One region of the Pseudarthrobacter sp. NBSH8 genome, then DNA from elsewhere that is predicted to be linked to it. Evidence: riboswitches for the same ligand, from Rfam matches in the RefSeq annotation. Region 1 holds a riboswitch; each other region holds the start of a gene.
The links. A riboswitch is a leader RNA that binds a small molecule or an ion and turns the genes downstream of it on or off. The one in region 1 is predicted to bind S-adenosylmethionine.
Positions count from the first base shown of each region.

Region 1 (3,545 bases):
CCCTGGCCGTCGATGTGCTTGGTGCCGGAGTACACAATCACGTCCGCGCCCAGCTGGCCGCAGCGCTGCAGCAGGGGAGTGGCGAAGACGTTGTCGACGACGACGGTGGCCCCGGCGGCGTGCGCCAGTTCGCTGACCGCGGCGATGTCCACGATTTCCTGCATCGGGTTGGATGGCGATTCGAAGAACACTGCGGTGGTGGGTTCCGACAGTGCAGCAGCCCACTGTTCGAGGTCCGGGCCGTCAACGAACACGGTTTCCACGCCCCAGCGCGGCAGGATCTCGTTCAGGATCACAAAACAGGAGCCGAACAGTGAACGCGCGGCAACCACCCGGTCGCCGGCCGCCAGCAGGGCGCCCAGGGCGGTGAAGACCGCTGACATGCCAGATGCCGTCGCAAAGCACGCTTCGGTGCCTTCGAGCAGGCGAAGGCGTTCCTGGAAGGTGGCCACGGACGGGTTGCCGTACCGGGAGTAGACGAAGCGTTCGTCCTCGCCGGTGAAGGCGCGCTCGGCGGCGGCAGCGGACTCGTAGACGAAGCCGGAGTTCAGGAAGACCGGCTCGGTGGTCTCCTGGAAGTTGGTGCGGTTCAGCCCGCCGCGGACGGCCTGCGTTTCGGCGCTCCAGCCGGCGGCGTCTTCGTTGAAGGTCACTTCGTTATTCCCAGGTTGGTGGGGAGGCCGCGGTTTTTCCAGCCGTTGACGGTGCGCTCGCCGTAGCGGTCCGGCTCGCCTTCGAAACCCTCCAGGACGTTGTAGGAGGTGAAGCCGGCCTGCGTCGCGGCGATGGCGGCGGCGATGGAGCGCTGGCCCGAGCGGCAGAGGAACACCAGTTCGGCGCCGTCGTCCTCCGGTGCCTGCTGTGTCAGGTCGGTGATGAAATCCGAGTTGGGGATGCCGCCGGGGAAGGTCCACGGGATGAACAGGGGATCGTTGTCCGTGGCCTTGGTGTCGGGGATGCCGATGTGGGCCCATTCGCCTTCGGTCCGGACGTCCACCAGGATGGCGCCCTGCTCCAGCTTGGCCCAGGCTTCCTGCGGGGTGAGGTCTCCGGCGTAGCTCACGCGTGGCCCTCGCCGTCGAAATCGAGGTCTTCCACGGCAGAGGCGACGGCGGCATCGGCGGTGGCGATGGCCGACGGGAGGATGAGTGCCTGCGCAACGATCACAACACCTCCGTTGGACGTCGCGGCCGGGCTGCCGTGCAGGACATACCCTTCGGCCAGGGCAGTGGAAATCCGTTCACAGAAAGACCTGTCGTCCGGCCCGGTGACAAGCCGGTACGACAGTTTCTTTTCAGGGGCGGGGGCGTCAGACACGACGGAACTCCTTCTTTCACGCTTGCAGCTCGAATGGGTCGATATGCCGAGTATTCACCTGAGGCACCCCGCCGCGAAAGGGAGGGTTGCCGACCGGCCAGTCAGGGCTTGGCGCCGGTTCTCATTACTCCCCAAAAACGTAACACTCGCCCCGCCCCGCCGCACCGCCGCCGTCGTCATGTTCCGTAACCAACGCGTGTTTCCGTAACCCCGGCGCTGACGGGACAACCGAGTGGGGGCGGGACCGCAGACCCTCGTCGGGGTCGCCCGTGCGCAGCGTCTGATGCCGCTGGTGGTCCTGGGACCTGGGACCTGGGACCTGAGGCCAAGCATGGCTGAACCGGACCCAAAGGTGAGGCAGACAGAGTTTGCAAAGGCGCCGGCCGCCGCCCGCGCCGCCAACACAGTCCCGGAGCGACGCCGGCTCTGCTGGGCCATGACATTTCCATCCCCTTCCGGTCCTCGGAAACCATCGCTATCCGGCAGTTCCTGGACCAGGCTGCAGCCCTGGGCTCCCATGCCATGCTCACCGTCAAACCCACGGTTCCGCTGCAGCAGATCGACGACGACGCCGCCCAGTCATTTGCCGCCGAGATCACCAGGATTTCGGCGGGCTTCCGGGGCTGGGGCGGGACTACCGCTTTGCCCTGTCGGACACCAACGGCGACGGCATCTGGGACGGCACCGATGCCGCTTACGCGCCGTACTCTCCCGGGGAAGACGCCGTGGAATGGTTAGGGCTGTCGGCCTACCATGACGACACCGCCGGAACGGCAGCCGTCAACACCGTGGCTGCCCCCGGGGAACTGGCCGGGATGCTGACCGGAGCAGGCAAACGAGGACTTCTACGCCACCTACGTGGCGCAACGGGACAAGCCGTTCCTCCTGCAGACTGAAGTCTGCTACAGCCCCGCAGCCGACGTGGCCGCAGCGGCAAGTGCCCGGCTGGACGCGTCCGGCCTCATGACGGGTCCGGTCAGCGAACCATCCCGGCGCTGCAGCAGGGCGCCATTCTCCTCAACACGGCTGCCTACGCCGTGATCCTGGGGCTCCTGTGGGTCATGGTCCGGACGCGTTTCCTGTTCCGCATCATTCCCGCCTGATCACCCTGTTGGAGTATCGGCGGCGCTGTACCGGGCGGTGAGTTCGCGCTTGAGGACCTTGCCGCTGGGGCCGGTGGGGAATTCGGTGACTAGGGTAATGATCCGCGGATACTTATAGGCCGCCAATTCCGCGGCGGCGAAGTCCCGCAACTCATCAACGGTGGCGCTGCTGCCCGGATTGAGGACGACGGCGGCCGCCACCTCCTGCCCGTGGGTTTCGTCGGGGACGCCATAGACGGCAACGCTCAGGACTGCATCGTGCCGGCTGAGGACTTCCTCTACCTCGCGCGGGTAGACGTTAAAGCCGTTCCGGATGATCATCTCCTTCTTCCGGTCCAGGATCCGGAGGTAGCCGTCCCCGTCCTTGGTGCCCAGGTCGCCGGTCCGGAACCAACCGTCCACCACAGCCTCTGCGGTGGCTTCGGGCCGGTTGAGGTAGCCCGTGAAGAGGTTGTGCCCCCGGACCACCAGCTCGCCTAACTCGCCCGTGGGCTGCAGCTCGATGGCATCCTGGACGTCCGCGCGGGCGATCTCCACCTGGACTCCCCAAATGGCCTGGCCTACCGTTCCGGGCCGCGGCGCTTTGCCTACATGGTTGAAGGTGGCAACCGGGGACGTCTCGGTCAGGCCGTAGCCTTCGTAAATGTCCGAGCCGAATTCCGTCTTGAACCTGTCCATCACCGCCACAGGCAGGGACGCGCCGCCGGAGATGCAGTAGCGCAGGGCGTTGGACCGGCCGGTGTTGGTGCGGGCGGCTTCGAGCATGGCGATGTACATGGTGGGCACGCCGAAGAAGACGTTGATGTTGTGCCGGGCGAGGGCATCCAGGGCTGCATCCCCGCTGAACTTGGGCAGCATCACGATGGTGGCCCCCGCCCGCAGCCCGGTGTTGAGTACGCACGTCTGGCCGAAGGTGTGGAACATCGGCAGTCCTCCGAAGATGACGTCACCGCGGCGGAGGTCAAACGTGCTGGTCAGCAGCGTATTGGTCTGTTCCACAATGGCGAAGTGGCTGCCCAAGGCGCCCTTGGGCTGGCCGGTGGTCCCGGATGTGTACAGAATCGTGGCCGTCTCGAAGGGCCGCAGCGGCAGCCAGGTGCTGATGGGCTCGGCGCCTGCCGCTTC
Region 1 covers NZ_CP043178.1:3,783,137-3,786,681, reverse strand. The annotation lists gene FYJ92_RS17555 (O-succinylhomoserine sulfhydrylase) at 1-653, opposite strand, end outside; gene FYJ92_RS17550 (rhodanese-like domain-containing protein) at 650-1,063, opposite strand; gene FYJ92_RS17545 (DUF1737 domain-containing protein) at 1,060-1,317, opposite strand; SAM riboswitch class IV at 1,331-1,446, opposite strand; gene FYJ92_RS17540 (long-chain fatty acid--CoA ligase) at 2,421-3,545, opposite strand, start outside.

Region 2 (3,545 bases), 1.6 Mb from region 1:
CCGGGTGGTTCAGGACCTCCACAACTTCCAGGTATTTGTGGCCGGCGAGGGGAATAATCATGTTCCGGGTTCCAAACCGGGGGTGCACCCCGCCCTTCACGGCTTCAACGCCGAGGGCGGACGAAATACGTTCGGTGGTGGCAACGAGGCCATCTTGTTCACAGGCGTAAGAGACGTGATCCATGCGCATGCCATCATCTTGGCACTTTGTGATCCGGCTCTCAGCTAAGGGTAGCCTTACCGGAATCCTTTGCGTCACGAGTGGACATTCCGCCGGAAAGCGGGAGGAGACCGGCCGGCTGACCACCTTCGTCACAATCCTGTTCCTGTCTGGGAAAGTCTTCCTACACTGAACGCAACCGAGCTGTGCCACACCACGTCAAGGAGCATTGAATGTCGAACGCATGGTCTTTCGAAACCCGCCAGATCCACGCTGGCCAGGAACCGGACAGCGCCACCGGCGCGCGGGCGCTCCCGATTTACCAAACGACGTCGTTCGTCTTCCCGAGCGCCGAAAGCGCCGCCAACCGGTTTGCCCTCGCGGAGCTCGCGCCGATCTACACTAGAATCGGCAACCCCACGCAGGATGCCGTGGAACAGCGGATTGCCAGCCTTGAGGGCGGGCTCGCTGCACTGCTGCTGAGCTCGGGACAGGCCGCTGAAGCCTTTGCCATCCTGAACATTGCCGAAGCCGGGGATCACGTCGTGGCCAGCCCCAGCCTGTACGGCGGGACGTACAACCTCCTGGCGCACACCCTCAAGAAGTTCGGCATATCCGTCACGTTTGTGGCTGACCCGGACAACCTAGACCAGTGGCGCGATGCCGTCCAGCCCAACACCAAGCTCTTCTTCGGCGAAGTGGTCTCCAACCCGCGTCAGGACGTGCTGGACATCGAAGGCGTGTCTGAGGTAGCTCACGACGCCGGCGTTCCCCTGATTGTGGACAACACCCTGTCCACCCCCTACCTCATCCGCCCGCTCGAATGGGGCGCGGACATTGTGGTCCACTCCGCCACCAAGTATCTGGGCGGGCATGGCTCGGCCATAGCCGGGGTGATTGTGGACTCGGGGAACTTCGACTTCGGCGCGGAGCCGGAACGGTTCCCGGGCTTCAGCACCCCGGACCCCACCTACAACGGGCTGGTGTATGCCCGGGACCTGGGGGCCGGCGGAGCCCTCGGTGCCAACCTGTCCTACATCCTCAAGGCCCGGGTGCAGCTGCTGCGCGACCTCGGCTCGGCAGTGTCACCGTTCAACGCATTCCTCATCGCCCAGGGCCTGGAGACCCTGAGCCTGCGGGTGGAGCGTCACGTGGCCAATGCCGTGGACGTTGCCCAGTGGCTTGAGGCAAGGGACGACGTCGAATCCGTCGCCTATGCAGGGCTGTCCTCCAGCCCCTGGTATGAGCGCGGCCGCAAATACGGCCCCAAAGGCACCGGTGCGGTGGTCTCATTCAACCTAGCCGGCGGCGCGGAGGCCGGGAAGCGCTTCGTGGATGCCTTGGAACTGCACTCCCACGTTGCGAACATCGGGGACGTCCGTTCACTGGTGATCCACCCGGCATCAACCACGCACAGCCAGCTCTCGCCGGAGCAGCAGGTCATCGCCGGGGTCACGCCGGGACTCGTCCGCCTGTCCGTGGGCATCGAACACATTGATGACATCCTGGCCGACCTGGAGGCCGGGTTCCGGGCGGCCAAGGGTGCGGCGGACCCTAACAAAGACGCGGCGGCCCCGCAGGAGTAGGGCTTCCGCGAAGTCACAACCAGTCACACGCTTAGCAATAGACCGGGGCTGTTCGTACACTCGAAGCAGGTCATGAGTGCCAGCGACAGCCCCGGCTTGCTGGCCGGCAACCCTCTTTTGCGGCGGGGTGCCCCGGGTGAGGACCTGGCCTGCTGGTCAATTGACGGTGGGCAAGCGCATAGAAAAGGTCCTTCCATGACGATTACGATTTCCCGTACTGCAGCCCCCGGAAACGGCGTGGTCCGTTACGCCAGCGTCGGCGGACTTGAGCTCGAAGCCGGCGGTTACCTCCCGGACGTCACCCTTGGCTATGAAACGTGGGGAACCCTCAACGCGGACGGCTCCAACGCCGTCCTGATTGAACACGCCCTGACCGGGAGCACGCACGTGACGCGCGGCGACAGCGACGAGCCCGGCTGGTGGGAGCAGCTGGCCGGACCAGGTGCGCCGGTGGACACCGACCGGTTCTTTGTGGTCTCCATCAACATTGTGGGTGGCTGTTACGGCTCCACCGGGCCATCCTCGATTGCCCCCGACGGCAAGCCATGGGGGTCGCGGTTTCCTTTGGTAACGCTGCGGGACACTACGGCGGCTGAGGCCAGGCTGGCTGACCAGCTGGGCATCCCGAGCTGGTACGCCGTGCTGGGCGGCTCCATGGGCGGCGCGCGGGCATTGGAATGGGCGGTCACCTACCCGGAACGGGTCCAGCGGTGCGCTGTTATCTCGATCGGTGCCGCCAGCACGGCCGAACAGATCGCGTTCGCCCAGGCGCAGACGCTCGCCATCCGCCAGGACAGCAATTTTAACGACGGCGACTATTATGGCGGTCCGCTGCCGGAGGACGGACTGGCCCTGGCACGGCGCATTGCGCACATCACCTATCGCTCCGCAGAGGAATTCGATGGGCGCTTCGGCCGGTCGGCCCAGCACCCGGAATCGCCGTTCCAGGCGGCAGCGCTGGGGGAGCGGGGCCGCTACCAGGTGGAAAGCTATCTGGACCACCAAGGCAAAAAGCTGGTGCGGCGCTTTGATGCCAACAGCTACATCGCCATCACCGACGCCCTTATGAGCCACGACGTCTGCCGCGGGCGGGGTTCCCTGAACGAGGCCTTGGGCCGGGCTACCGCCAGGTTCTTCGTGGCCGCCGTGGACAGTGACCGGCTGTATTTCCCGTCCCAGTCCCGTGAACTGGCTGACGCGCTCCCGGGTGACGTGGACGTGCACGTCATTGAGGCTCCGATCGGCCACGACGGCTTCCTGACCGAGATTGGCCAGCTGGGCCGCCAGCTCCGGAATACGTTCCTGATCTAAGCAGTTAGCCGTTCATGATGTCGGAGCGGCGCTTCATGTACTCCTCCATGGCCAGCTCGCCGCTGCTGTACTGCTGGTCGAGTTCGGCCAGTTTCCGGGCCCGGTATCCCTGCGGGCCCGACGGCGGCAGGGGAATGCCAGGGGCGGCAGGCTGCTTCGGTGCTTCCGCGCGCTGATCTGGCACCGACTGGCCGGTGGGCTGCGGCTGGCCGTACGGCGGGAACTGCTGGTCCGCGGAAGGAATCGGCTGCATGGGCGGCAGCGGCTGGCTCGGCGGCAGGGGCTGCGGGCTCATGATCTGGCGGAAGCCGCCACTCATGTAATCCTGCTGCGTGTAGCCATCACGGGGCTGTTTATTCTGCGGCCCAGGATACTGTTCGCTGCCTGGGTACTGCCCGCCGCCTGGAAACTGTTCGGGGTAGCGACCGGAAAAGCTCTGCTCCTGGTTCCGTTTGTTGACGGACTTCCGGTACATCCGCATCGCCATC
Region 2 covers NZ_CP043178.1:1,325,674-1,329,218, forward strand. The annotation lists gene FYJ92_RS06045 (VOC family protein) at 1-190, opposite strand, end outside; gene FYJ92_RS06050 (bifunctional o-acetylhomoserine/o-acetylserine sulfhydrylase) at 394-1,746, shown strand; SAM riboswitch class IV at 1,815-1,929, shown strand; gene FYJ92_RS06055 (homoserine O-acetyltransferase) at 1,942-3,057, shown strand; gene FYJ92_RS06060 (hypothetical protein) at 3,062-3,545, opposite strand, start outside.
Region 2: another riboswitch for S-adenosylmethionine. It lies ahead of FYJ92_RS06055 (homoserine O-acetyltransferase); the one in region 1 lies ahead of FYJ92_RS17545 (DUF1737 domain-containing protein).

Region 3 (3,545 bases), 1.1 Mb from region 1:
TACCGTATAGGCCTCCACCCGGTGGGTGGCCGTCAGGTCAGGAAGTACAGGACGAAAGGCTCAGTCAGTCGTCAAGGCATGGAGCCGCGCCTGCCGTGCCCGGCGTGTTGGGCGCCCAATGCGGGTAGGTGCGGGTGTCGTTAGCCGGAACCCAGCGGCCCGCGTCCACCACGTAGTCCCAGCCCAGTCCGGTCCGGCGGAGCTGTTCCAGGCCTGCGAGGAGCCGTTGGGCGTCCTCCAGTCGGGAGCCTACGCCGAAGCTGGCCCGCAGCGAACCGGAGGGAAGGCCGAGGCGCTTGAGGAGTGGGTGCGCGCAAAAGCGGCCGTCCCGGAGGCCAACTCCGTGCTCGGCCGACAGGTAGGCGGCCACGAGGCCCGCGTCGTATCCTGCCACGGAGAAGTTCACCACACCGATGGTGCCGGTTTCGGCGTCCGTATCCGAGAAGATCTGGTGCACGGTGACGCCGTCGATCTTCCCGAGCCCGTCCACCAGGAATGACCGGATGGCCGCTTCGTGGGCGTGCCAGTGGTCCTGGTCCAAGGATGCGATGACCTGGGTGGCGCGTGCCAGGGTGGCCGCACCCAGGACGTTGGGGGAGCCGCCCTCGTGCCGGGCCGGGCCGGTGGCCCAGCTGACGCCGTCGAGCTTGGCCTCGCGGACGGCGCCGCCGCCGGCAAGGTGGGGAGTACCGGCGTCGAGCCAGTCCGCGCGGCCCACCAGGACCCCGGAGCCGAAGGGCGCGTAGAGCTTGTGGCCGGAGAAGGCGAGGTAGTCGACGTCGTCGGTGCTGATATTGATGCGCCGGTGCGGCGCCAACTGCGCGGCGTCCACCACGATCCGCGCCCCGTACTCATGGGCGAGGGCGGCCAGGGCCTTGACCGGGAGGATCTCCCCGGTGACGTTGGAGGCGCCCGTGACCGCGAGGAGACTGACGTTGCCCTGCTCAAGTTCGGCGCGCAGGACCTCAAGGGTCCCTACGATGGTGTCCGCGGCGACGACGCTGCGGTGCGGGACGCCCTGCCACGGCAGGAGGTTGGCGTGGTGCTCGATGTCCAAATAAAGGACATCGCCATGCGGCCGTCCGTCCGTCGCCGGCAGGCAACCCGCCAGCAGGTTCAGCGAGTCGGTGGTGTTCCGGGTGAAGATGACGGAGTCGTCCGGGCGCCCGCCCACAAAGTCGCGGACGACGTTCCGGGCGTTCTCGTACACGGAGGTGCTGATCTGGGACGCAAAGCCCGCGCCTCGGTGGACGCTGGCGTAGAACGGCAGGATCTCGTTGAGGTAGGCGGACACCACGGAGAGGGCAGGAGCGGATGCGCCGTAGTCCAGATTTGCGTAGCGGACATGACCGCCCTGGATCAACGGTGCCTGGATTTCCGCGCCGGTGACGGCGGAAAGGGGCCGCCCGGCGATGGTAGCGGCATCGTTGAACAGTGCAGCGGCGTTGCTGGGGGAAACACTGTTGGGGGAGACGGTGGCAGTTGTCACGGAGACCTCACTCTAAAAGGACACCCGGCACCGGGAATCCGCGCTTGCCGTGTCCATTCCGGACCGGCCTGGTCGTCACCCGGGGCACCCCACCGCGAATGGAGGGTTGCCGGCCAGCAAACCGGGGTTTAGCGCTGGCACTCGTGACCTGTTAAGAGCGTAGAACATCTGCCGCTGCAGAAAGGAAGCCAGCCCAATGTTAAGGACTTTGTTACGCGCGTTTGAGGAACCGCGCATTTGTCGAAGATACGACGGCGGACGCCCCCTTGAGGAGGCATCCGCCGTCGATAATTCGAAGAAAGTGCCTAGAGGAGATCGTCCAGGTCCGGGTTCAGCCGCTTGAGCACCTCTGAGTGCAGGATGGAGTTCGTGGCCAGGGCGTTTCCGCCGAACGGCCCGTCCTGTCCCTCCAGAGAGGTGAAGCGGCCGCCGGCTTCCACCACGATGGGCACGAGGGCAGCCATGTCGTAGAGGTTCAGTTCGGGCTCGCAGGCGATGTCCACGGCACCTTCGGCCACCATGCAGTAGGACCAGAAATCGCCGTAGGCGCGTGTACGCCACACGTCTTCGGTCAGTCCCAGGAATTCATCCAGGTTGCCGCGTTCCTTCCAGCCGCCCAGGCTGGAGTAGGACAGGGAGGCATCCGAAAGCTTGGAGACGTCCGAGACCCGGAGCCGCGTTGCCGCGGCGAGGGACTTGCCCATGTAGGCGCCGGAACCCTTGGCGGCCCACCAGCGCTTGCCCAGCGCGGGGGCACTGACCACTCCTACCACGGGTTCACCTTCGTCCACGAGGGCTATCAGGGTGGCCCACACCGGGACGCCGCGGACAAAGTTCTTGGTGCCGTCGATGGGATCAATGATCCAGCGGCGGGAGCCATGGCCCGAACTGCCGAATTCCTCGCCCAGCACGGCGTCGCGGGGACGCGAGCGGGACAGCTGGCCGCGGATGGCTTCCTCCGCGGACTTGTCCGCGTCCGTTACCGGCGTCAGGTCCGGCTTGGTCTCGATGCGGAGGTCCAGTGCCTTGAAGCGGCTCATGGTCTGGTCGTCCACGGAATCTGCCAGCACATGGGCAAGGCGCAGGTCATCGTTGTAGCTCGAAGCGGGTTGGATCATGGTTCCAAACTACCGTCTCCGGGCCGTGGGGTTGGGGACGTCGGCTTTTGGCCCCTAGCCGATGCTGCCCAGTTCCTTGGTTTCCTGGCCCACCAGGCGCGGATCAGTGCCGAGCAGCCGCCGCAGGGACGCGAGCCGGGCCGGGCCGGTGGGGCCCGCTTGACCGGCCGCCACCCAGGCATCCACGCCGCAGTTGACGGCCGCGGTGTTGTGCTTGCAACCACGCTCGCAGGCATCCGTGCCCGGTTCCAGGTCCGGGAAGGACCTTAGTATCCGGTCCGGATCCACGTGGGCCAGGCCGAACGAGCGGATGCCAGGGGTGTCGATGATCCAGCTACCGGCGGGGGCGCCGGTCAGTTTCAGGGCAAGGGCCGACGACGACGTGTGGCGGCCGCGGCCGGTCACCGCGTTCACGCCACCGGTAGCCCGTTCGGCCCCGGTGAGCGCATTGACCATGGTGGATTTGCCCACGCCGGAATGGCCCAGCATCACCGAGACCTTGCCCTCGAGGTACGCGCGGAGTTGCGAGACCGCGTCTCCGTCCAGGCGGGCAGAGAGGCCGTCATCGGAGCGGGCATCGATACCTGAGGCCTCGGAGTCCGACGTACGGCTGATGATCACCGGGAAGTCGAGGTGCTCATAGTTGGCCAACAGTTCCGCGGGATCCTTGACATCCGCCTTGGTTACGAGCAGCAGCGGCTCGATGCCGGCGTCGTACGCGGCCACCAGGGCGCGGTCAATGAAGCCGGTGCGTGGCTCCGGGTTCGCGGCGGCCACCACCACCACCAGCTGATCGGCATTGGCCACCACCGCACGCTCGATCGGATCAGTGTCATCGGCGCTGCGGCGCAGCAAGGTCCTGCGGTCCTGGATCCGGACCAGCCGGGCCAGGGTGTCGGGCTCCCCGGACACATCGCCTACAAGGGAGACGAAGTCGC
Region 3 covers NZ_CP043178.1:2,651,096-2,654,640, reverse strand. The annotation lists gene FYJ92_RS12195 (aminotransferase class V-fold PLP-dependent enzyme) at 65-1,489, opposite strand; SAM riboswitch class IV at 1,525-1,638, opposite strand; gene hisN (histidinol-phosphatase) at 1,795-2,607, opposite strand; gene FYJ92_RS12185 (ribosome small subunit-dependent GTPase A) at 2,662-3,545, opposite strand, start outside.
Region 3: another riboswitch for S-adenosylmethionine. It lies ahead of FYJ92_RS12195 (aminotransferase class V-fold PLP-dependent enzyme); the one in region 1 lies ahead of FYJ92_RS17545 (DUF1737 domain-containing protein).

Region 4 (3,545 bases), 610 kb from region 1:
AGATCCGAAAGATCCTGGACCTTGACGGTTCAGTTTGTATTTACATGGCACACGGCGGCACCAACTTCGGCCTTGGATCCGGCAGCAACCACGACGGCAAAAAACTCCAGCCGACCGTCAGCAGCTACGACTCCGACGCTCCCATCGCGGAGAACGGTGCGCTGACGCCGAAGTTCCACGCCCTGCGGACGGAGTTCTTCCGCGCCCGGGGCCTGGAGGGCAACAACGTCCCGGAACTGCCGACTGAACTCCTGGCAGCGGCACCTGTGCTGCCCGCACAGACCCTCCCCGTGGCACCGGGCGTGGAACTGTTGGACCTGGTCCGTGCCGCAGGGGAACCTGTTCAGAGCGTCAGGCCGCTGTCCTTCGAACAGCTCGGGCTGGACGCCGGCATGGTGCTCTATTCCGCCGACGCCGTGCTGCCGGGGCAACCGGGAAAACCTGCGGAAACACCGTTGAAGATCATGGGGCTGAACGACCGCGCCTACATCTGGGTGGACGGGGTTTTTGCCGGCATCCTCGATGACACCAACGCCGCCGAAGGCCTGAAGGTCACCGGCACCGGCACCCCCGCCAGGCTGGAAATCCTGGTGGAAAACCTCGGCCGGATCAATTACGGGCCATTAACGGGCCACGGCAAGGGCATCCTCGACGGAGTCCTGGTGAACCAGCGTTTCACCTTCCACTGGACCCAGACACCGGTGCCTTTGACCGAATGGGGTCCGGACGAGCTCGGGAGGCTTGCTTCGGCCGAGTTCGCGGCAGAGGCGCCCGCCGACACCTACCTCGCGTTGCCCGGCTTCGGGAAGGGCTTCGTTTGGATCAACGGCTTCCTGCTCGGCCGTTACTGGGACGTGGGGCCGCAGGCTACCCTATACATTCCTTCACCGATGATCCGGCGCGGCGTCAACACCGTCAAGGTACTGGAGCTCGAAAAGTCCGGCATTACCGTCGAGCTCCGAACAGAGCCTGACCTGGGACCGGGCGGTCAGGGTCTGGTGCTGGCGGAAGAACTGGCGGACTGAGCTCGCCGTCTTTCGACTTGGCCGGAACGACAACTAATCCCCGCAAATGTACGCCACATTGGGGGAAGCCGTCCCAGAGGCAGACTCCGGGAGCGTCCAAACGACCTGCGGACGCCCCGGGCCGCCCCTGGCCCAGGCCTGCAAGCGGCGGCACAAAGACACCACTGTACGTCAGGGCAGCGGCCGGCACGACAACGAGCGTGAGATGGCAGTGGGGCGCGTTGCCCTGGCGAACAGGCGCACTGTCAGCTCTCTGCCGATAAGGAAATCTTCCGTGAAGCGTCCCTGGTGGTGGCAATGCCGAGGAAAATCCAAATAATCGGGAGTAGGCTGCGAGGTACTTCATGAGATGTGGCGCCAAGCTCCGACTGGTCACACGCCAACCCCATGTTCAAGGGTGGATCGGATGAAGAAGCGACCAATCGGGAACTAATGACAAACCCCCAATTGGTAAGAGCACTCGTGAAAGGCCCCTAGTGTGCCATGTGAAACCGTTTCTGATTGCACCGTCTCGTCCGGCGCCATGGACGAGACCCAAGAGGTATATATTCGGGTCCTGCCGATAGTGGACACGGTTTGCGGCCTCGTCGAATTCAAGGTCGGCGAAACATGGGAAAGATGCTGGACTACGGCTTCGCGGGAACTGATTCACAGGCTCTCCCATTCAATTCATCCTGCCCAATGGTGCGCCGAAAATATGCAGCTCATAGTTACGATTGCTTTGAGGGGGCAGCCTGCGGGGCAGCCGATTAGATTTCTCCTGCTCCGCGGGCACTACGCGGTTTGTGCGGATAGTGGTGGCGTACACGCGCGGACTCTGGGGACATCCTTGCCCGCTGTTTCGACCACGGCCGGTGCCATTGAGTCACTTGCCGGGGAAATGTGACGGAGAATCGATTCATGAGTTCTCCGGAAACACATTCGGCCACGCAACGCCGCCAGTTCATCGCGGGAACAGTCGTAAGCGACAGGCGTGTCACTGAAAAGGGTGTTCTCGTCGTCGAAGGTGACCGAATCGTCTACGCTGGGCCCACCGCCGGGTTCCATGAGACGCTATTCAACTACCCGGCGTCCGCGGAAACGGTCTGTCACGAAGTTCCGACCGGCGGATTGATCCTGCCCGGGTTTATTGACCTGCATTGCCACGGCGGAAACGGCGGTGACTTCCCTAGCGGCGACGAGGTTTCAGCGCGGAAGGCCATCGACTTCCTGCATCGCTCGGGCACGACAACGCTCCTTGCCAGCATGGTGACAGCCTCCCGGGAGGACCTTTTGCGGGGGATCGAGCTCTTTGCCGGGCTCACGGACGAAGGACTCATCGAGGGCATCCACCTCGAAGGCCCTTTTTTATCGCGCGCCCGATGCGGCGCACAGAACCCGGAATTCCTCCTGTGGCCGAACTCTGAGCTCATGGAGGAGCTGCTCCAGGCAGCTGACGGCAAACTGGTCACCATGACGTACGCCCCGGAACTGCCCGGGGCGGCTAACCTGGTGGGCCTCATGACCAGGCACGGCGTGACCCCTTCTCTGGGACATACGGACTGCGATGACGCCACGGCAGCGGCCTCCCTTGTCGCGGCACGCGAAGGCCTTCTGTCGGCCGGTTTCGAAGGCATCCGCTCGCTTCCCACGGTAACCCACCTCTTCAATGGAATGCCTCCCATGCATCACCGCTCCCCGGGTCCGGTCGCCGCCTGCCTACGCGCCGCGCAGGAGGACAAGGCGATCGTCGAGCTCATAGCGGACGGCGCGCACCTTGATCCGGCCATCGTGACCACTGTGTTCCAGCTGGTGGGTGCCACCAACATCGTTCTGGTCTCAGACTCCATGGCAGCCGCCGGGCTTACCGACGGTAACTACATGCTCGGGCCTTCCCCCGTCACCGTGACGGGCGGTGTCGCCACGCTGGACGCCACGGGCTCCCTCGCGGGCGGTACAGCGACGATGCTCGATGTCCTCCGGCGAACCGTCGCGGCCGGCGTCCGGCTGGAAGACGCAGTACTCTCCGCTACGGCCGTTCCGGCCGCTGTCCTCGGCTTATCCGATGAACTAGGGGGACTCCGCCGTGGGCTCCGTGCGGATGCAGTCGTGGTGGACAAGGACCTCGCACTGGCTGGAGTTCTCCGCGGCGGGAACTGGCTCAAATGACCCCATGGCGGATTTCAGCCGTCGTTGCAACGCTTCACGCACGGACGGTGGTGCTGCCGGTCCAGCCCCGGTATGGCCACATTTGAAATTGAGAGGTTTCTGCTATGTTCGAGCGTGCAAGCGTCGGTTTGGATGTCCATGCCCGCGCCGTGGACGTGAGCGCCTTGGACCCGCAGAGCGGCGAAAATCGTTCACCACCGGATTACCCCGGACCATACCGAGAGTCATGCCTGGATCATCTCTCTGCGGCGGACCAGGAAGCGGCACGGGGCCTGGTCCGTGCCCGGGAAGATGCCCACGGGGATCTCATGCGCTCCCGGCACCGGATCTCCAAGCTGCTGTTACGGCAGGGAATGGTGTATTCCGGCGGGA
Region 4 covers NZ_CP043178.1:336,044-339,588, forward strand. The annotation lists gene FYJ92_RS01515 (beta-galactosidase family protein) at 1-1,025, shown strand, start outside; SAM riboswitch class IV at 1,366-1,488, shown strand; gene FYJ92_RS01520 (N-acetylglucosamine-6-phosphate deacetylase) at 1,926-3,173, shown strand.
Region 4: another riboswitch for S-adenosylmethionine. It lies ahead of FYJ92_RS01520 (N-acetylglucosamine-6-phosphate deacetylase); the one in region 1 lies ahead of FYJ92_RS17545 (DUF1737 domain-containing protein).